Regions from separate parts of the Terrisporobacter muris genome, predicted to be linked through region 3. Evidence: riboswitches for the same ligand, from Rfam matches in the RefSeq annotation. Region 3 holds a riboswitch; each other region holds the start of a gene.
The links. A riboswitch is a leader RNA that binds a small molecule or an ion and turns the genes downstream of it on or off. The one in region 3 is predicted to bind S-adenosylmethionine.
Positions count from the first base shown of each region.

Region 1: linked by a shared signal. The riboswitch ahead of NSA58_RS15770 (MetQ/NlpA family ABC transporter substrate-binding protein) and the one ahead of metK (methionine adenosyltransferase) in region 3 are both predicted to bind S-adenosylmethionine.
Region 2: linked by a shared signal. The riboswitch ahead of NSA58_RS01980 (O-acetylhomoserine aminocarboxypropyltransferase/cysteine synthase family protein) and the one ahead of metK (methionine adenosyltransferase) in region 3 are both predicted to bind S-adenosylmethionine.
Region 4: linked by a shared signal. The riboswitch ahead of NSA58_RS09995 (ECF-type riboflavin transporter substrate-binding protein) and the one ahead of metK (methionine adenosyltransferase) in region 3 are both predicted to bind S-adenosylmethionine.

Region 1 covers NZ_JANKBY010000272.1:40-4,829, forward strand. Annotated here, with positions in the region: gene NSA58_RS15765 (PH domain-containing protein) at 1-592, opposite strand, end outside; gene NSA58_RS15770 (MetQ/NlpA family ABC transporter substrate-binding protein) at 1,096-1,899, opposite strand; SAM riboswitch class I at 2,017-2,122, opposite strand; gene NSA58_RS15775 (amino acid ABC transporter ATP-binding protein) at 2,219-2,851, opposite strand; gene NSA58_RS15780 (amino acid ABC transporter permease) at 2,869-3,480, opposite strand; gene NSA58_RS15785 (amino acid ABC transporter substrate-binding protein) at 3,533-4,318, opposite strand; gene NSA58_RS15790 (VOC family protein) at 4,649-4,790, opposite strand, start outside.
Region 2 covers NZ_JANKBY010000012.1:1,225-6,933, reverse strand. Annotated here, with positions in the region: gene NSA58_RS01995 (tyrosine-protein phosphatase) at 1-70, shown strand, start outside; gene lgt (prolipoprotein diacylglyceryl transferase) at 82-816, shown strand; gene rsmH (16S rRNA (cytosine(1402)-N(4))-methyltransferase RsmH) at 843-1,781, shown strand; SAM riboswitch class I at 1,844-1,944, shown strand; gene NSA58_RS01980 (O-acetylhomoserine aminocarboxypropyltransferase/cysteine synthase family protein) at 2,079-3,368, shown strand; gene NSA58_RS01975 (MATE family efflux transporter) at 3,493-4,845, shown strand; gene NSA58_RS01970 (hypothetical protein) at 4,869-5,303, opposite strand; gene NSA58_RS01965 (M20 metallopeptidase family protein) at 5,340-5,709, opposite strand, start outside.
Region 3 covers NZ_JANKBY010000184.1:1,301-7,009, reverse strand. Annotated here, with positions in the region: gene mreB (rod shape-determining protein) at 121-1,149, shown strand; gene yyaC (spore protease YyaC) at 1,339-1,848, opposite strand; SAM riboswitch class I at 2,053-2,162, shown strand; gene metK (methionine adenosyltransferase) at 2,267-3,460, shown strand; gene recD2 (SF1B family DNA helicase RecD2) at 3,601-5,709, shown strand, end outside.
Region 4 covers NZ_JANKBY010000109.1:3,204-8,912, reverse strand. Annotated here, with positions in the region: gene NSA58_RS10015 (hypothetical protein) at 1-61, opposite strand, end outside; gene NSA58_RS10010 (S26 family signal peptidase) at 248-724, opposite strand; gene NSA58_RS10005 (LCP family protein) at 980-1,996, shown strand; gene NSA58_RS10000 (DUF5050 domain-containing protein) at 2,069-3,163, opposite strand; SAM riboswitch class I at 3,331-3,430, shown strand; gene NSA58_RS09995 (ECF-type riboflavin transporter substrate-binding protein) at 3,583-4,131, shown strand; gene NSA58_RS09990 (ABC transporter ATP-binding protein) at 4,322-5,709, shown strand, end outside.

The sequences.
Region 1 (4,790 bases), on a different contig from region 3:
CGAAATCTTTATTATTATAAGTCTCTCTTATATCATTCATCCAACCAAAATTAAACTTAGTAATTTCTTCTATCATAGTAGCAGCATTACCTTCTACATGACCTCTGCTTATGGCATCATTAGCCATATCTAAACTTTTCATCCCATATTCATAAGATTGTCTATTCTTATGTTGGATTTTTCCAATTTCAAATAAAGCTTTATATAAGTCTTTTAGTTGCTCTATTTGTTTTTTATCAACATCTATACTAAAGTAATTATCTGCAAAACTAAACTTAATTTCCACATCTAAATCTACTGTTCCTGCAGTTTCTAATGTTACTGAATGAACATTTTCACTACGAAACTCATGTCTTTTTACTACTCTTTTTTTACTTACAGCAGATGCACCATCTACATGTATTAGACCTCTGTTCGTAAATACGTATTCATCTGATTTTGATTTTATAACAAAGTAGATTTTTTCACCATCTTCATTCATTATGTAGTCATCTCCATCAACTTTGTTAAAGTCATTTGGATCTATTATCTTACCTATATCAGATAAACCTAATGTATCTGCTGCCATTTTCCCAAATATATTTCCTGCCATGTTATCCTCCAAAATAGTTTAAGTTTTTAATACATTTATATTATACCATGTTTGTATTGCTATTCAATCATGGTGATTTTTAAATTACTTGTCATAAATTTCCTATCTGATACATTCAATAAATTTTTCAACAACTTGGTAAAACTGAGTTCCAGCACATCTCTCAAGCTTCTTTTATTAATATTTCTTCGCTAATCCCTATTTTGCCTATATCATGAAGTTCCCCTACTATAATTAATTCATCAATCCCCATCCTACAATTTTCAGTATTTTATCATTTTCATATATTAGAGGAAAAATCCAACACTGATGAAACTTAAATCCTTTATCCATATTGGAAAAGAAATACTGTCTAAGATCAATCTAAGTCATTCATTCATATAGCTACAACCTTGATTTAATATTTTTATAATTAATATATAAGTATTAGACAAAATATTACAACATAATAAATATTTTTTCCTAATTATATGTATATTTTTATTTTAGTGGCTGTATTAATATTAAAATACAGGTATTACAATTCCTTTATATTTAGATTCTATAATTTCTCTACATTCATCAGATGTAAGAACCTCTTCTAATACTTTTATTTTCTCATTATCTTTGTCTTTCGTTCTATAAGCAAGTAAATTTGCATATTCATCATTTACTGGTGCTGTATAGATTCCGTCTTCTTCTGCACTAAGTCCTGCAGGTATAGCATAAGTTGTATCAACAAATCCAGCAGTAACATCTTCTAATGATGGTGGTATTTGTGCCACATCTAATTGAACAAAATCTAAATTTTTTGGATTTTTAATAATGTCATTAACCCCTACTATATCACCTTCTTTTAAAGTGATTAGTCCTTCACTTTCTAAATATCTTAAAGACTTTGATGCAGAAGCAGCGTTATCACTTATAGCAATTGTATCTCCACTCTTAAATTCATCTATAGAGTTTATTTTCTTAGAATATAACACTCCTGGACAAACATATAGCTTAGACCCTGCCATTATTTCATAACCTTTGCTTTTTACTGCTTCATCTAAATAAGGCTTATGTTGAAATAAATTAGCATCTATTTCTCCATTGTTTAATGATTCATTAGGTAAAATATAATCATTAAATGTCACAACTTCTAAACCATATCCTTTTTCTTCTATAAGTGGTTTCAACTTTTCTAATAATTCACCACCTGGAACTAATGTAGCTCCTACTTTGATTATTTTATCATCCTTAGATTCAGATGATGTTGCACATCCAGCTAATGATACACATAGTAGCGCACTCATCACTACACTTAATAATTTTTTTGATTTCATAATAATATCCCCCTTAAATTGATAATAAAAATCTCTCTAATTCCTCCATTAGTTAAACTTTAATTCCTCTAAAACAAAAAAACTTGAGTATAAACTCAAGTTTTAATAGCGAATTTATACTTATCTTTCAGTAAACCTACTGCAGGATTTAGCACCGTGTATATAAAAATATACTGGTTGCCGGGTTTCATAGGGCCAGTCCCTCCACCACTCTAGATAAGAGATTTTTTATTTTTTAATTTGATAATTATCATAGCACTGTTTCTTTTTAATGTAAATTGTATAATTAATTTTTTATATTTTTATTTTTCTTTAATTCTTAGCTTCCTATTTTTATAATTTTATCATTGATATCATTAGCAAATCCTATATCATGAGTTATTATTAGAATTGCCATACCTTTAGCCTTTAGATTTCTTATAATTTTTAAAACTTTTTCTATTGAATCAACATCCAACGCAGATGTTGGCTCATCAAAACAAAGAACTTTTGGCGTTAATGCACATGCCCTTGCTATGGCAACTCTTTGACATTGACCACCAGATAATTCATAAGGATAAGCATCTACTTTATCTTCTAAATCTACCATTTTTAAAATATCTTTTGCTTGTTTAATTGCATCTTCTTTTGGTTTTTTAAGAACATTTATTGGTGCTGATATTATATTTTCCAATACTGACATATGTGGAAACAAGTTAAAGTTTTGGAATACCATTCCTATTTTATCTCTATTCTTTGATATATGACTTTTATCTTTCATTACATAATTATCTACTATAATTTCTCCATCATCAAAAGTTTCAAGACCATTTATACATCTAAGAATTGTAGTTTTTCCTGCACCTGATTTTCCTAAAATCACACATACTTCTCCAGTATTAACTTCAAAATTTATATTATTTAATACTTTATTCTCCCCAAAAGATTTATTTAAATTTTTTACTTTTAGCATATTTGTCTCACCTCTATTTATCTATAATACGCATATTTATTTTCAATTTTTTTAAACATTATTGTTAAAATTCCAATTAGCACTAAATATACTGCACCAGCTTCTATTAAAGGTACTATACTCGCTTGGCGATTTTGTGCTATTTGAGCAATTCTTAATATATCATTTAAACCTATGGCATATACTATAGCTGTGTCTTTAATTAATGTTATTACTTCATTTGACATAGCTGGTAATACTCTTTTTATAACTTGAGGGAAAACTATTCTTCTATACATATCAAATTTGCTAAATCCTAATACAAAAGCTCCTTCATATTGCCCTTTGTCTATAGATTGGATCCCCCCTCTAAATATTTCAGCAAAATAAGCTGCATAATTTAGTGAAAATGCTACAATTACAGCATCAAATCTATCAAATACTATTCCCATTAAAGGAAGCCCAAAGAATACAAATACTAGTTGTAATAATAGGGGGGTTCCTCTCATAATTAGTATGTATAAATTTGCTATTTGACTTATTATTTTATTTTTGGATATTCTTAAAAAGCCTATCATAATTCCAAGTGGTATTGATATTATCAGCGTTATAAAAAATACTAATAATGTAACTTTTAATCCTTCTATCATAGTGAAATTTCCTCCTTGTGTATCTTAATCTATATTTCTTAATTTTTACATATTATTTAGCTTTTCCAAACCATTTATTATAAATTTCATCAAAGACTTTATCATCTTTTATCTCATTTATTGTATTGTTAACTTTATCTCTAAGTTCAATATCTTCTTTTCTAAATGCAACAACATAGTCTTCTGTTCCAAAATTATCATCTAATATTTTATACTTTTCTTCACCCTTTTTACTTATATAATATTTAACTAAAGTTTCATCTCCAACTAAAGCATCTATTCTTCCAGCTTCTAAATCTCTAAAGACTTTATCAAAAGTATCATATAAAATTGGCGAACCATCTAAACTATTTAATATCTCTGAATCTTTTTCTAATGCTTCTAATCCTGCAGACCCTTGTTGAGTACCTACTACCTTATCATTTAAATCTTCTTTACTTTTAATTGTCGAATTTTTTAATGTCACTATAAGTTGGCTATTTTTCATATATGCATCTGTATAAGTAACCTTTGCTTTTCTTTCTTCAGTTAATGAGTATCCATTCCATATAGCATCTATATTTCCTGAATTTAATTCAGTTTCTTTCATTGACCAATCTATACTTTGGAACTTAACATCCATATTTAATCTTTTAAAGGTTTCTTTAGCTAAATCCACATCAAACCCTACTGTATCTCCATTATCATCTAAATATCCCATTGGGAAGTATGTATTATCATATCCGATTACTATTTCATTATCATCGGAAGTCACATTCTTTTTGTTGCATCCTACTGCTCCTACCATAATTGCTAAAACCGCTAATCCCATTATTAATTTCTTTGATATCTTTTTCATTTCTTTCTCCTCCTAATAATTTAATCTTTTATTATTGCAATAAAAAAACCACATAGGCTAATACCTATGTGGTTAATATTTGTTATATATATTCCACCATAGATACAAGCCTTTTTAACAACACTAAAAGGGCTTGTATCTATGAATTAAATTTCATAATTTACAATCCCTTGGTTCTATGATGGTGATGATGAAGTTGTATATTTAATTTTATTGCAATTATTGAATTTTTCATAACACCATTTCTCCTCTTCTCAATATTTGTTTTAATTATTTTTCATTTGTAATTAATATTAATATGAATGTTTGGAATTGTCAAACATTTTTTATTTAAAATTTATCTTCACGTAATAAATATTCGTTATTATCTTGATCTTTAAATGTGAATAATCTAGCATAAGGCATAGTTACTATATCAGTTACTTCAACACCTTTAGCTTTCATTTCTATATACGCATTATCTAGATATTCC
Region 2 (5,709 bases), on a different contig from region 3:
AAATATATCAAAACCTTATAAAGAAGAAGTAAGGAAAAAAGGATTTTTTAAAAGATTATTTAAACTATAAGAGGTGAAATAATGGATAGAGTGGCATTTACGATATTCGGATTAGATATAATGTGGTACGGCGTATTAATGGCATTGGCTATGATACTATGTGTGTTTATAGCATTAAAAGAAGGAAAAAGAGTAAAAATAAGTGAAGATGATTTATTAAATTTAGCCATAATTGCTATACCATGTGGACTTTTAGGTGCAAGGCTTTATTATGTTATTTTTAATTGGTCTTGGTATTCAAACCACTTATCTGAAATATTAAATTTCAGGGGTGGAGGAATGGCAATACATGGGGCTTTAATAGGTGGTATATTAGCAGGTTTTATATATACTAAGATTAAAAAGATTAATTTCTTCAAAATGGCTGATACTGTAATGATTGGTATTCCATTAGGTCAAGCTATAGGAAGATGGGGAAATTATATAAATGGAGAAGCTCATGGAGGTCCAACAAGTTTACCATGGGGAATAATTGTGGATGGAATAAAAGTTCATCCAACATTTTTATATGAATCTATCTGGGATTTAGGTATATTCATATTCTTATGGTGTTTTAGAAAAAAGAAAAAATATGAAGGTCAATTGGCTATAACTTATTTAATATTATATTCTATAGGAAGATTTTTCATAGAAGGACTTAGAACAGATTCTCTTATGATTGGTCAACTTAGAATGGCTCAAGTAATAAGTTTAGTAACAATTATAGTTTGTTTGATTTTACATAAAATATTATCAAAGAAGAAAAATAGAGGCTAACTAGTAACTCTTAAGGAGAAGAAAAAATGGAATTTAATCATGTGTCAGTACTACTAGATGAATGTATTGAAAATTTAGACATAAAAGAAGATGGAGTATATGTTGACTGTACCATGGGTGGTGCAGGTCATTCAAAAGAAATAGTAAAGAGATTATCTGATAAAGGATTATTTATAGGATTTGATCAAGATAAAAATGCCATAGCTACGGCAAAAGAAAGATTAGCTGAGTACTCAGATAGAGTAAGATTTGTACACAGTAATTTTGAAAATCTCAAATCAGAGCTGGAAAAAATAGGTGTTTACAAAATAGATGGAGTACTTGCTGATTTAGGTGTATCTTCTCATCAACTTGATGAAGCTGATAGAGGATTTTCTTATATGCATGATGCACCATTAGATATGAGAATGGACGTTAGAAAAGATTTTTCTGCTTATGACGTGGTAAACACTTATAGTGAAGAACAATTAGCTAAGATAATCAAAGATTATGGTGAAGATAATTGGGCAAAAAGAATTGCAAAATTCATAGTAGAAGAAAGAGAAGCGAATGGTCCAATTGAAAAAACTGGTGAGCTTGTTGATGTTATCAAAAAAGCAATACCTAAAAAAGCTAGAATAGATGGACCACACCCTGCGAAGAGAACATTTCAAGCTATAAGAATAGAAGTAAACAATGAGCTTGGTGTAATAAATAAAATGATAGAGGATGCTGTATCTATGATGAATAAGGGAGGAAGAGTTTGTATAATAACTTTCCATTCTTTAGAAGATAGAATAGTTAAAAATGAATTCAAAGACTTAGCTTTAAGTTGTGTATGTCCACCAGAGCTTCCAATTTGTCAATGTAATAAAAAGTCAGAAGTTAAGATTATAACAAGAAAACCAATACTTCCTAGTGATGAAGAAATTGAAAGAAATCCAAGAGCTAGAAGTGCAAAACTTAGAGTAGCTCAAAAAAAATAATTTTTTTATTGCAAGATAATAAAAACATGTATACAATTAACTTATTAAATTAATAGTAAAAAATCTTATCAAGAGTGATGGAGGGAATAGGCCCAAAGAAGTCCAGCAACCTATATTAGATAGGTGCTAAATCCTACTTATGGAAACATAAGAAAGATAAGAGATAAATCTTAGATTATTAAGACTCTTTTATCTTTAAGATAAAAGAGTCTTTTTTATATTATGAGATATAACTTGTAAGGTTTTTTATATATTGTTTAATATTATTTATATTAAATAACAAGGGGGATACAAATAATGAGTGAAAGAAAGTTAGGCTTTGCAACATTACAAATTCATGGGGGACAACAACCAGATTCATCTACGGGAGCTAGAGCAGTTCCAATTTATCAAACAACATCATATTGCTTTGAAAGTGTGGCTCATGGTGCAGATTTATTTGCTTTAAAAACAGATGGACATATTTACTCAAGAATATCAAATCCAACTGTGGCTGTATTTGAGGAAAGAATGGCACTACTTGAAGGTGGAGTAGGAGCTGTGGCTTTTTCTTCAGGAATGGGGGCAATAAATGCAGCTATATTAAATATACTTCAAGCTGGTGATGAAATAGTTGCTGCACCAACAATTTATGGTGGAACATTTAATTTATTATCAAATATGTTACCTAAACTAGGGATAACAACTCATTTTGTAAATCCTGATGATCCAGAAAGTTTTAGAGATGCTATAAATGATAAAACAAGACTTGTTTATGCAGAAACTATAGGAAATCCAGGAATAAATATTATTGATATAGAAAAAATTGCAGAGATAGCTCATGAAGCTAAAATTCCATTTATGTTAGATAATACTTTTGGAACACCTTATTTAGTAAAAGTATTTGATTATGGGGTAGACATAGTTGTTCATTCAGCTACAAAATTTATAGGTGGACATGGAACAACTTTAGGTGGAGTAGTAGTTGATAGTGGTAACTTTGATTGGATAGAAAGTGGAAAATTCCCATGCTTAACAGAACCAGACTTATCTTATAATGGATTAAATTATGCTAAGGATTGCGGAAAGTCAGCTTATGCTACAAAGTTATTGGCTCAATACTTAAGAGATACAGGAGCATCTCTAAGTGCACAAAGTGCATTCCAATTATTAATAGGACTTGAGACTTTATCTTTGAGGGTGGAAAGACATGTGGAAAATACTAAGAAAATTACAGAATTTTTAAATAATCACCCTAAAGTTGCTTGGGTAAACTATCCAGGTTTAAAAGGAAATAAATATTATGACTTAGGTCAAAAATATTTACCTAAGGGACCAGGGTCTATATTTACTTTTGGAATAAAAGGAGGATTGGAAGCAGGAATTAAATTTATAGAATCCCTTCAAATATTCTCTCACCTTGCTAATGTTGCAGATGCTAAATCACTGGTAATTCATCCAGCTAGTACAACTCATGCTCAATTAAATGAAAAAGAACAAGAATTGGCAGAAGTTACTCCAGATATGATAAGAGTTTCTGTGGGAATAGAAGATATAGATGATTTAATTTGGGATTTAAATCAAGCTTTAGAAAAAGCATCATTATAGAACTAAGAAAAAGGAAGGTGATAACATTCATCTTCTTTTTTATATTAAAGGGATTGAAACTTATGTATACAAAGTGAATATCTGCTATAATTGTTATTGGTAAAAATTTCAAGGAGGGTATACTATGGAAGTTACTTCAAAAGCAAATGGATATTTATTCTCTGATAAAAGTTTATATAAACTTATTTTTCCTTTAATAATAGAGCAATTTTTACTAGTGACAGTAGGTTTAGTTGATTCTATTATGATTGCAAGTATAGGGGAATCAGCTGTATCAGCAGTATCATTAGTAGATAGTATAAATATTCTTATAATGAATATTTTTACAGCTCTTGCAACAGGGGGAGCTGTTGTAGCAGGCCAATATTTGGGCCAAAAGAAAGAAGATAAAGCATGTAAAAGTGCAGATCAACTTATCCTTTTTCTATTTTTAAGCTCGATTACTGTCATGATAATTGGATATTTAAGCAAATATTTTATTCTTAATATAGTTTTTGGACACATAGAAAAAGATGTTATGAGCTATTCTAATACTTATTTAACTATAGTATTTATGTCAATTCCTTTTATAGCAATATATAATGGTGGGGCAGCACTATTTAGAGCTATGGGAAATTCAAAAATCACCATGAAAATATCAATTATGATGAACTTAATAAACTTTATAGGGAATTATTTTCTAATATATATTTTTAAGATAGGAATTGCAGGTGCAGCTATACCAACAGTTTTTTCTAGAGTTGTGGCTGCTGTAGTGATTTTTGTCTTAATAAGAAATGAAAATTTACAAATTCATTTATCTAAAAAAATATGTAAGAAGTTTGATAGAACATTAATTAGAAAAATACTTTATATAGGTGTTCCTAACAGTTTGGAAAATGGTATGTTTCAACTTGGAAAAATTATTGTGCTAAATTTGATTTCAACTTTTGGAACAGCAGCTATTGCAGCCAATGCTGTGGCAAATTCAGTTGGACTTTTTCAAATAATACCGGGTATGGCGATTAGTCAAGCAACCCTTTCTGTAACATCCCAATGCATAGGAGCAGGAGATTATAATCAAACAAAATATTATACAAGAAAATTAGTTAAAATATGTACCTTAAGCATATTATTAGCGGTTATAATTACCTTTATAAGTATGCCATTAATTTTAAAAGCATATAATTTATCTGATTATACAGCAAGGGTTTCAAGGAATATTATTTTTTATCATGGAAGCTTATCAATTATTATTTGGACTGTTTCTTTTGTACTTCCAAACACTCTTCGTGCAGCAAATGATGTTAAATTTTGTATGATAGTTGCTACTTTATCTATGTGGATTTTTAGAATTGGTTTCAGTTATATATTGGGAAGATATATGAATATGGGAGTTTTTGGTGTATGGGTAGCTATGAGTATTGACTGGATATTTAGAGCAATATTTTTTATTACTAGATATAAGGGAAGTAAGTGGAAATTGCATGAAATATAAAAAGCTCATTTTTAATGAGCTTTTTATATTGTTTGAATAGATTTAAAAGGAACTTCGTTATCATTTATTTTTAAAAGAATGGTATCAAAAAATATATTTTTATCGCTTGAAGAAGTAGTATTTTTTTCTCTTATAACATAAAGCTTATTGCTATCTTCTGAAGATGTTGAAGTATTACAACTTATTATTAGAGTTTTATTATCAAGTGTTGAATCTATATCTACATATTCATTTTTGAGACCTTTGAAAAAAATATATTTATTACTATCTGTTATTATTTGATAAACACCTTCTTCTAAACTTTCATCATGTATTACATCCAATATTTTTTTATTATTTAGTGAACTTATATCTACAGAATACAGGGAAACAGGGTTGTCTTCATTTGAATTTTTATTGCAACCATAAAAAATAATAGTAGTAGATATTAATATAATCAATAACAATGCCTTTCTCATATATACCTCCTTTTATTGAAACATAAAAATATTTTTTTATTGTAAAAGTACACCTATAAGCAAGCAGTTTTCATCGATATTAAATGTGGAAGTATGTATGGGAGAATTAATAGTATCATTAGCACATCCTATATTGAAAAAAGCACCCTTTGTTTTTTGTAAAAAATACGCAAAATCTTCAGCTCCCAAGGAAGATTTATCCTTTATAATTACGTTATCATTACCTAAAAGTTCAACTCCATTTCTTATGATTTTACTTACTAACTCTGCATCATTTATTAAGGGAGGGATGCCTTCTTTTATATCAATAGTAATGGAACTATTGAAAGTCTCGCCAACATGAGTGCAAATTTCTTTTATTCTTTTCTTTGATAAATTTCTATCCTCATTATTTAGTGTTCTTAAG
Region 3 (5,709 bases):
ATAGCATAAAACCTACACTTTTTCCTTGACTTATATTATTTTTTTGTATATCTTGTAACATAGAGGTCTTTAATAGAAAGCAAATTAACTTTATATATAAATAATAAGAGGAGTGAGAATATGGCTGGAGCAGATATAGGAATAGATTTAGGGACGGCAAATGTCTTAGTATATGTAGATGGTAAGGGTATCGTATTAGAAGAACCATCAGTAGTTGCGATTGAAAAAAACACAAATACAGTTTTAGCAGTTGGAAATGAAGCGAGAAAAATGATAGGTAGAACACCTGCAAATATAGTGGCAATAAAACCATTAAAAGATGGTGTTATTTCAGATTATGAAGCAACTGAAAAAATGTTAAAATACTTTACAGAAAAGATAGTAGAGAAAAAAGGATTTAGAAGGCTTGTAATGCCAAGAATAATGGTGTGTGTACCAACAGGTGTTACAGAAGTTGAAAAAAGGGCAGTAGAAGAAGCAACTAGAGAAGCTGGGGCAAGAGAAGTTTATATAATAGAAGAACCAATAGCAGCAGCGATTGGTGCTGGTATGGATATATCTCTACCAAATGGGAATATGGTAATAGATATAGGTGGAGGAACTACGGATATAGCTGTTATATCTCTTGGGGGAGCAGTAGTTAGTGACTCAATTAAAGTAGGTGGAGATAAGTTTGATGCTGCCATAGTAGCTTATATTAAGAAAAAGCATAATCTTCTTATAGGTGAAAGAAGCGCAGAAAAGCTGAAAATGGAAATTGGGACAGCTATGAAAGATAGTGAAGAAAAGCTTATGAAAATAAGTGGTAGAAATATAATAAAAGGACTTCCAGAAACTATAGAAGTAAGCTCAGAAGAAATAGCAGAAGCTTTAGAAGAATGTATAAAGCAAATAGTTGCTACAACTAGAGTAGTATTAGAAAAAATACCACCAGAATTGGCAGCTGACATAAGTACATCTGGGATAGTAATGACAGGTGGAGGAGCATTATTAAAGAATTTAGATAAGAGAATTGAAGAAGCAACAGGAATTAATGTAATAGTTGCTGACGATCCATTATCTTGTGTTGCAAGAGGAACTGGTTCATCATTAAGTACATTAGATTTATTAGAAACAGGTGGAACATTTAAAAGAAGAAATAAAAAATAATATAAAAGGGCTGTCATAATAATTTTAATTAGTATGTACGGCCCTTTTTAATTTGTAAGAATTTTATATTTTATATGAAATATGGATAAAACATAAAATCCAACTACTTAATGGAGCAACTAACCAGATTTATAGTCCGTTGCCACATTAACAAAGCGAATTTTCAGATAAGTACATAGATGATTATGTTTAAGTTGAGAGTAATATTGATAAAGCAATAGTTTCAGCCAATTCGAGAATAAAATGTAGTCGAACATTATTAAATGAAAATCTATTATTTTCATCTACTTTATCTACAATACCTACAATTGAATGAGATCCAATTTGCGGGAGTTTTTTACCTACGCCTTTACCTGGAAGAATGGGTCCTTTTCTAATTTGGATATTTCCTATATTATTTATAGAACCTAAGCAGGCATCAATAGCTAAGAATTCACTGTTAGGATGTTTTTCTTTTACTTGATCAATAGATTCATATATGTTCAAGGCATGAATAGGATTATCTAGGGTACCGTAAACGGGGTATTTAAAGTCGCTATTTTTAAGCATAGTACCGACTAAAGGACCTAAAGCATCTCCTATAGCACGATCCGTTCCTATACAAATAACAACGGTATTTTCATTAATTATATCTTTGAGTATTAAGCTTAATATTTCTATAACATTTTCTTTTTTATAGTTCACTTTGGCTAAATACATAGGAACTTACCTCCCTTCAAAAATATATGAACTACCTAATAAAAAAATACATAACTTTAATAAACATAAAGACACTTATATATTAATCATATGATGCAAGGTGTAATAGTGTTCATAAAATAAATAAATTCTTGACACTATATCAAAAAAAGGTTATCATATAGTTGTTAAAAGTAATATTAAAATATGTGTAATCGTGATTACACCTTATCAAGAGAGGCGGAGGGACAGGCCCTATGAAGCCCAGCAACCACTTCCAATATTTGGGGGACGGTGCTAAATCCTACTTAACGGAAACGTTAGAGAGATGAGGTTAGTTAATTAGAATTTTTATGTGATAATTAACCTCTTCTGTCAAAGAAGAGGTTTTATTTTTACCCAAATTGACAAAAATACATAATAAAAAGGAGGAAGTACAATGTCAAGACATTTATTTACATCGGAGTCAGTAACTGAAGGCCATCCAGATAAAATGTGTGACCAAATTTCAGATGCAATATTAGATGCTTTATTAGAGAAGGACCCTTTATCAAGAGTAGCTTGTGAAACAACTACAACTACAGGATTAGTATTAGTAGCAGGTGAAATATCTACAAAAGCTTATGTAGATATACAAAAAATAGTTAGGGATACAATAAAAGAAATAGGATATACAAGAGCTAAGTATGGATTTGATAGTCAAACTTGTGCAGTTATAACTGCTATAGACGAGCAATCATCAGATATAGCTATGGGAGTTGATGAAGCTTTAGAAAGTAGGAGTGGAGAACAAACTGAAGAAGAAATAGAAGCTATAGGAGCAGGAGATCAAGGTATAATGTTTGGATTTGCATGTAATGAAACTCCAGAATTAATGCCATTACCTATATCTTTAGCACATAAATTATCTAGAAGATTAACAGAAATAAGAAAAAATGAAACAGTAGATTATTTAAGACCAGACGGTAAAACTCAAGTTACAGTAGAGTACGATGGAAATAAGCCAGTAAGAGTACATACTATACTAATATCTACTCAACATAGTGAACATGTGGATAACGAAACTATAAGAAAAGATTTAATAGAGTTAGTAATAAAAGAAGTTATACCAGCAGATTTACTAGATGATGAAACTAAAATATACATAAATCCAACAGGAAGATTTGTTATAGGTGGACCACAAGGAGATACTGGTTTAACAGGAAGAAAAATAATAATAGATACTTATGGAGGATATGCTAGACACGGTGGTGGAGCATTCTCAGGAAAAGATGCAACTAAGGTTGATAGATCGGCTGCTTATGCTGCAAGATACGTTGCTAAAAATATAGTAGCTGCAGGACTTGCAGATAAGTGTGAAATAGAACTAGCTTATGCTATAGGTGTTGCTAAGCCATTATCTATATTTGTTGACACATTTGGAACAGGAAAAGTGTCAGAAGCTGAGTTAGTTGAATTAATTAATAAGAACTTTGACTTAAGACCAGGTGCTATAATAAGAGACTTAGACTTAAGAAAACCTATATACAGACAAACAGCTGCTTATGGACACTTTGGAAGAACTGACATTGATTTACCATGGGAAAGAACTGACAAAGCTGAAACATTAAGAAAACAATCTTCAGTAAAATAATTTTAATAATTAATATAAATAATAAAGAGTTGTAGAATATACGGCTCTTTATTTTTTTTACATTAAGTGATAACATAAAATATACTTATAATACTAATAATTATAAGTATGAGTTAATAAATGATTTTAGGAGAATTAAAATGGAAAAATTACAAGGAATGGTTAGCGATATAGTCTTTAAAAATGAAGAGAATGGTTACACTATAGCATCTTTAGCTAATGAAAATGATGAAATAACTATTGTAGGCTGTATGCCAACTTTATCTGTAGGAGAAAGTATAGAGGTTGAAGGAAAATGGATTAATCATAAAATTTATGGTTCTCAATTTGAGGTACAAAGCTTTATGCCTGTTACACCGTCTTCTTTAGAAGGTATTTATGTTTATTTATCTTCAGGTATGATTCATGGAATAGGCGAAAAAATGGCTAAAAGGATAATAGATAAATTTGGTGTAGATACTTTAAATATTATTCAAAATACTCCAGAAAGATTAACTGAAGTAGAAGGAATAGGTATGAAAAAAGTCAAGCAAATCCAAGAGAGCTATGAAGAAAATAGAGAGCTTAGAAATATAATAATACAACTATCTCCTTATGGAATAACTCCTAATTATTGTTTAAGAATATATAAAAAATACAAAGATAAGTCTTTAGAAGTGATAAATAAAAATCCATACAGATTAGCAGAAGAAGTAAGAGGTATAGGATTTAGAATAGCTGATGATATAGCTAGCAAGATTGGTATAGATAAATATTCTCCAGATAGAATTATGCAAGGTATTTTATTTACACTAAATCAAAGTCTAGGGAGTGGTCATACATACTTGCCTAAAAGGGTATTGATTGAACAATCAGTTAAAATTTTAGGTGTAGAGCCCACATTTGTAGAAAATGGAATCATAGATTTGGCATACAATCAAAAATTACATTTAGAAAATAGAGATGGAGAAATTTTAGTATATTTAATGATGTATTATATATGTGAAAATGGTGTGTGTAAGGAAATTGTAAAGTTATCTCAACATGAAACTAAAGATTTACATATTAATATAGATGAAGAAATAAAAATTGTTGAAAAAGAAGATGAAATAAGTTTAGCCAATAATCAAATCTTAGCAGTAAAAGAAGCTATAAATAATGGAGTAACAATTATTACAGGTGGTCCTGGTACAGGAAAAACTACAACTATAAATACTATAATAAAAATATTTGAAAATAACGATCAAAAGGTAGTTTTATGTGCTCCAACAGGTAGGGCAGCTAAAAGAATGAGTGAAACTTCAAATAAAGAAGCTAAGACTATTCATAGGCTTCTAGAAATGGGATTTTCCACAGATGGTGATGAATTAACATTCTTTAAAGATGAAGAAGACCCCATAGAGGCAGATGTAATAATATTAGACGAGGCATCTATGGTTGATATTATATTAATGTATAATCTGCTAAAAGCAATAAAACTAGGAACAAGGTTACTTTTAGTTGGAGATAGTGATCAGTTACCGTCAGTAGGAGCAGGAAATGTTCTAAAAGATATAATCGATTCTGGTGTAATAAAGACAGTGCGATTAGATGAAATATTCAGGCAAGCAAGAGAAAGTATGATAGTAGTAAATGCCCATAAGATAAATAATGGAGAACCATTATTTTTAAATGTTAAAAATAAAGATTTCTTCTTCTTGAGAAAAAATACAAACGAAGAAATTTTAAATGAAATAATAGGCCTTGTTAGCGAAAGGCTACCTAAGTTTTATAACTTTGATAAATTAAAAGATATACAAGTGTTAACATCCATGAGAAAAGGTGACCTAGGTGTAACAAATCTAAATATAGAATTACAAAAATACCTTAACCCTCCTAATAAATATAAACAAGAAGAAGAGTTTGCTAAGAGAACTTTTAGAGTAGGGGACAAAGTAATGCAAATTAGAAATAACTACACGAAAAAATGGGAAACAGAAGACAAAAGTGATAATGGTGAAGGTATATACAATGGAGATATTGGATATATATTTCATATAGATAAAGATAAGAAGACTGTTTTTGTACTTTTTGATAAGGTGAAAATTGCTTCTTATAAATATGATGAACTAGATGAACTTGATCATAGTTTTTGTACTACAATTCACAAAAGTCAAGGGAGTGAATTCCCTGTAGTAGTTATACCTATAGTTTGGGCTCCTCCTATGCTACTAAGTCGTAATTTACTCTATACTGCAGTAACAAGGGCAAAAAAACTTGTTGTATTAGTT
Region 4 (5,709 bases), on a different contig from region 3:
CGCCTAAACCCGTTAGACATATTAAGATAGCAGATATTATAATTATTAATATCTTCTTCAAAATAACCTCTCCTCATCTCCCATTTTTCATAATAATTGTCTTTATAATAGCATTTATTTTAATTAAATTCCCTTTGTTTTATATAATAATTTTATTGTATCTTATATTAGTAAGTTTTTCAAACAAAAAATAAGCTTCATTTTGTAATATTACTAAAAAAAGTTGCTAAACACAGCAACTCTTTATCTATGTTAACAACTTAGATTTTACATAAACTACACCCTCGTATATTTTCAACAAAATCCCTCTTATAGGAAGTAAAACCATCCACACTTTGAAAACATTTTCCCAAAAATAAGAATAACAATCTAACACTCTTCCTTTTCTAATTATCTTTCGAGCTACCGCCACCACATTACAAGGCCTAACCCATCCATCAAACTGTAAGTTTCCATCACCAATAGTTAAGTATCCCAAGTCTGATATGTCATGAATTCTATGAAGTAAGTATTTGCCATGCTTTGACTTGAATAATATAATTTCACCTTTATTTAATTTAGTAAAATTTCTTTTTTCAAGTATTACTTTATCCCTATTTTCTACTATTAACGGTGACATAGACTTACCTTTAACTGTGACTATTGCTTCATTTACTTTGCTTAATAATTCTTCAATATTAGGATATAAATCCTGGTTAGAAAATTTATTTATATTTCTAATCATAAGACTTCCTCCTTTACTTAAATATCAGCGATACCCTTATAATATAATTCTACTAATAGATTCCAAATCCTTTATTATAAATATGATTTCTAAAATATTGTTAATAATTACAAGCATTAACAATTCATAATACTTTTAAACCTTCCACATTATTTTATAAATACGCATAGTTTTTATTTTATAGAGTCTAGTTTTACAATATTTGTTATAATACAATTATGAATTTCAATTAAACATAGAAAAGGGGGAGAATTTTTGACGCAAAAAAATAAAAAATTCAAATTTGCAAAAGTAGTAATTATATTATTAGCATTATTAATAGCCATTCCAGTTTTTACATTCTACTCTTTTTACAATAAGTTAAATACAACAAGTGCAAGTGTTGAAGATACTTATGAATCTAAATATGAAAAAGTAGATGGTATAACAAACATATTATTATTGGGTACTGATGGAAGAGAAAAGGAGCTAGCTTATCGCTCTGACTGTATGATGATTGCAACTATTGATTCCAACAATAAAAATATAAAATTAACTTCTCTTGCTCGTGATACTTATGTAGATATTCCAGGTAAAGGGAAAGGTAAACTAAATGCAGCTTATTTTTGGGGTAAAGAAAAATTATTATTCCAAACTATTGAAGAAAACTTTGAAATAAAATTGGATAAATTTATTCAAGTTGACTTTGATAATTTGATGAACATTGTGTTTATATTAGGTGGAGTGGAAGTAGACGTTAAAGAACATGAGGTCGATATAACTAATAAATATATTGTACCTTCATATCAGCAATGTACTTATTCTAATAAAGGGGACATGAAGCTTTTAAGTTCACCTGGCAAACAAGTGCTAAATGGATATCAAGCTATTGCTTATACTAGAATAAGAATTACAGATAGTGCTATACATAGAGATCAAAGACAACGAACAGTTATTCTTTCTATGATAGATACTGTAAAAGATATGGATTTTTCTAAATATCCTCATTTATTAAATACATTACTTCCATATGTATCTACAAACCTTACTCCACAAGATATAATAAACATAGCTTTTACAGCATATAATTTTAAACCACTAACTATAAAACAAGGACAATTCCCAATAATCGATAACGTCCATGTTAAAGGCGGTAAATATAAAAACGCCGGATGGGTTTGGCTATATGATTTAAACTCAAGACAAGTTTTACAAGACTTTATAAATAATGATATTGATATGGATAAGCACGAATATTTAAAAGATAATAGTAATGTACAACTTAATTATTAAATTTAAAAGATAATACAAAATGCTGTAGCATAGGTTTAGTCACTTATGCTACAGCATTTATTTATAAAAAAGTTACATCTTAACCATAGATGCACCTGTTAAAGTCGTTCTATATATATTATCACTAAGCACTCCTTCAAATGGATCATATGAATCAATTACAACTCTTCCAAAATACATTCTACTATTCGAAGTATTTATACTGTAATACCATTGATTTTTACTTGCTTTTTTTATAGTCTTTCGGCTGCTTCCATCTAACTTCATTGAGCATATACTACCATTTGTATTGATATAATACATTTTATTATTATATAAATTTATGCCTTTAGTAAAATGCTTTGATAAACGTTTGTTATTTTTTCCAGTAGAAGATATTTTGTATACTTGGCAAGTATCGTCATTTTCATCATAAAGATTTTTATCATTATAAATTGTATAGTATATATTTCCTTTATAATAAACCATATCATCTATACAAGACTCTTCTTTTTTGCCTGATTTATATTTATAAACTGTTGTTCTAGACTTAGTTTTTTTGTTTATTTTGTAGATTATAGAAGTCTCATCCCCTATAGCTGATATGTATATATAATCTCCAGATAATGACATGTCACCTATATATCTAGATGTTGTAGTATATAAAGTTGATACAGTTTTCTTAGTTGATAAGTTATAACGACATAAAGATGACACTTCATCATAATTACTATTCGTTGTTTCCTTTATGTAGTATAAGTAATTATCTTGTACAATAAATGAATTATATCCGTAATTTCCTATTAATTTAGTTTTTCCTGTACCATCAGTTTTAACTCTATATATTCCATAGTTGTTACCTGAATCATATACTCCCACATAATATATATAATTTCCAACTACATTTATGTATGGCTCTTCTGCTGCATTATTTACTATTTGTTTTTTTGTACTTCCATTTTTATAAGTTCTGTAAATATAATAATAGTTTGACTCTTCAGTTTTTTTGTATATCTTACTGCTTCTTACATAAGAGTAGTTCCCTCTGGTCGCTGAGTAGCCTCCGTTACTTATGTTTGAATTGCTGTTACCATATACTGAGGCTGCATCAACATTCTTTGTAAAACCACAAGTAATTATTGTGCATACCACTAATACGGCAGATAAAATTTTCTTTAATTTACTCATATATTCCCTCCATAATCCTTATATAAGTTTAATATATCCCAATATAACCTTTTCCTCTATATTTCTTATTAAATTGTAATATATTTATAAGTTATCTAATTATATTTTTGAACTTGACAAATTTCGACTTTTTTTATAAAATATACGCTGGAACTTAAATAAAATATTCCTTATCAAGAGAGGTGGAGGGACTGGCCCTATGAAACCCAGCAACCGGTCGAAAGACAAAGGTGCTAATTCCTACAGAAGAATTCTGGAAGATAAGATTACGTATATAATCTCTTTCTTACCGGAAAGAGATTTTTTTATATAAAATTTTAATCAAAACTCATATTTTAGTTAAATTATTTCTGATTTAAAATCAAATTATAAGGTAATAAAATAAATAGAATTAAAGGAAATGGAGAAATACAAGTAATATGATCAAAATAGATACAAAAACAATAGTGACAATCGGCGTTGCTGCTGCTCTTTATGGAGCCTTAGGATTTGTTGGAATTCCCATTGGTCCCAATACACAATTAAAACCTGCCATAGCACTACTTGCAATCTTTTCTGCTCTATTTGGTCCATTAGTTGGATTTTCAATGGGCTTTTTAGGTCATATGCTGACTGACATGATTGCTGGTTGGGGAATCTGGTGGGGCTGGGTAGCAAGCTCTGGTATTATGGGTCTTTTTATGGGCCTAGTTTTCAGATGCAAGAAATTTAGCATAAAAGATGGTTTATGCAATAAGTTCCACGTTTCATATCTTGTAATTACAGGTATGATTGGTATTATCTTAGCATTTATATTTGCTGCTGGTTTCGACGTAGTTGTTATGGGTGAACCTTTAGACAAAATGAAAATTCAAGCTGCTCTTGCCATATTTACAAATGGAATAGTATTTTTAGGTATTGGAGTTCCAACTATACTAGGTTTCGTTAGAGCAAATAAAAAAAATAGTGGATTAAAGATTGAGGACTAAAGTCTCAATCTTTAATCCACTATGGCGCCAACGATATGGCTTTGCTCGCGCTTCAGCCATCTCCGTTGCTTAAAATTTTTATAACATAGCGCCAACGATATGGCTTTGCTTACGCTTCAGCCATCTCCGTTGCTTAAAATATCAATCTAAAAATCGAGGACTAAATAAAGTAAAAAATAAGGAGAATATAATGATAAGTTTTAAAAACTTTAGTTTTAAATACAACAATGTAGTTGATAAAACTTTAAAAAATATAGATATAACTATAAATAAAGGTGAAAAAGTCTTAATAGTAGGACCAAGCGGTTCTGGAAAATCTACTCTTTCTCATTGTATAAACGGACTTATTCCTTTTTCATACAGTGGTGAAATTGAAGGCGAACTTATAATAGATAATATTAAACCTTATGAAAAAAGTTTATCGGATGTAAGTAAAAAAGTCGGTACAATAATGCAAGATCAAGACTCTCAATTTATAGGCCTTTCTGTTGGAGAAGATGTTGCATTTAACTTTGAAAATGACGCCATACCAGTTAAAGAAATGAAAGTTAAAGTTGTAAATGCACTCGAATTAGTAAACATGGTTGATTTTATTAATCACAGTCCTTATGAATTATCCGGAGGACAAAAACAAAGAGTCTCATTAGCTGGAGTTCTTGGCAATGATGCTGAAATACTTCTTTTCGATGAGCCTTTAGCTAACTTAGATCCAGCTAGCGGAAAAGAAGTCATGGAGTTAGTTAATAGTATTCATGAAAAAACAAACAAAACTATTATAATAGTTGAACATAGAATTGAAGATGTTCTAGAACAAGCTTTTGATAAAGTTATTGTTATAGACAGAGGTGAAGTTAAAGCTATTGGTACTCCTGATGATATCTTAAAATCAGACATATTGTCAAAAAGCGGACTTAGAGAACCTCTTTATGTATCTGCTATGAAATATGCCAATTGCAATCTAGATAAAATAAATAACTTAAGAGACTTCAATAACTTGGACGAAGACTCTAAAGAAAAAATTAAAAATTGGTTCAACAATGAATCTAAAAATCTTTCTATGAAGAACAATAATAAGGAAGAAAAAATTCTAGAGGTGATGAACTTAACATTCTCTCATGATAAAAATAAAAATACTTTAGAAAATGTATCTTTCCACCTTAATAAAGGTGAAATTCTAGCTGTTCTAGGAAACAATGGTGCAGGAAAATCTACTTTATGCAGAGTTATAACAGGAATATTAAAATCTAAAGAAGGTAATATCTTCTTAAAAGACGAGTGTATAGACTCTTGGAGCATAAGTAAAAGATGTTCTTCCATAGGATATGTGATGCAAAATCCAAATCAAATGATATCTCAACATATGATAAAGGACGAAATTGCCTTAGGATTAAAATGCAGAGGGTATTCAAAAGAAGAAATAGATACAAAAGTTGAAGAAGTGCTAAAAATTTGCGGTCTATACCCTTATAGAAACTGGCCAGTTACAGCACTTAGCTACGGTCAAAAGAAAAGAGTAACTATAGCATCTATTTTAGCAATAAATCCAGATGTTATAATTCTTGATGAGCCAACTGCTGG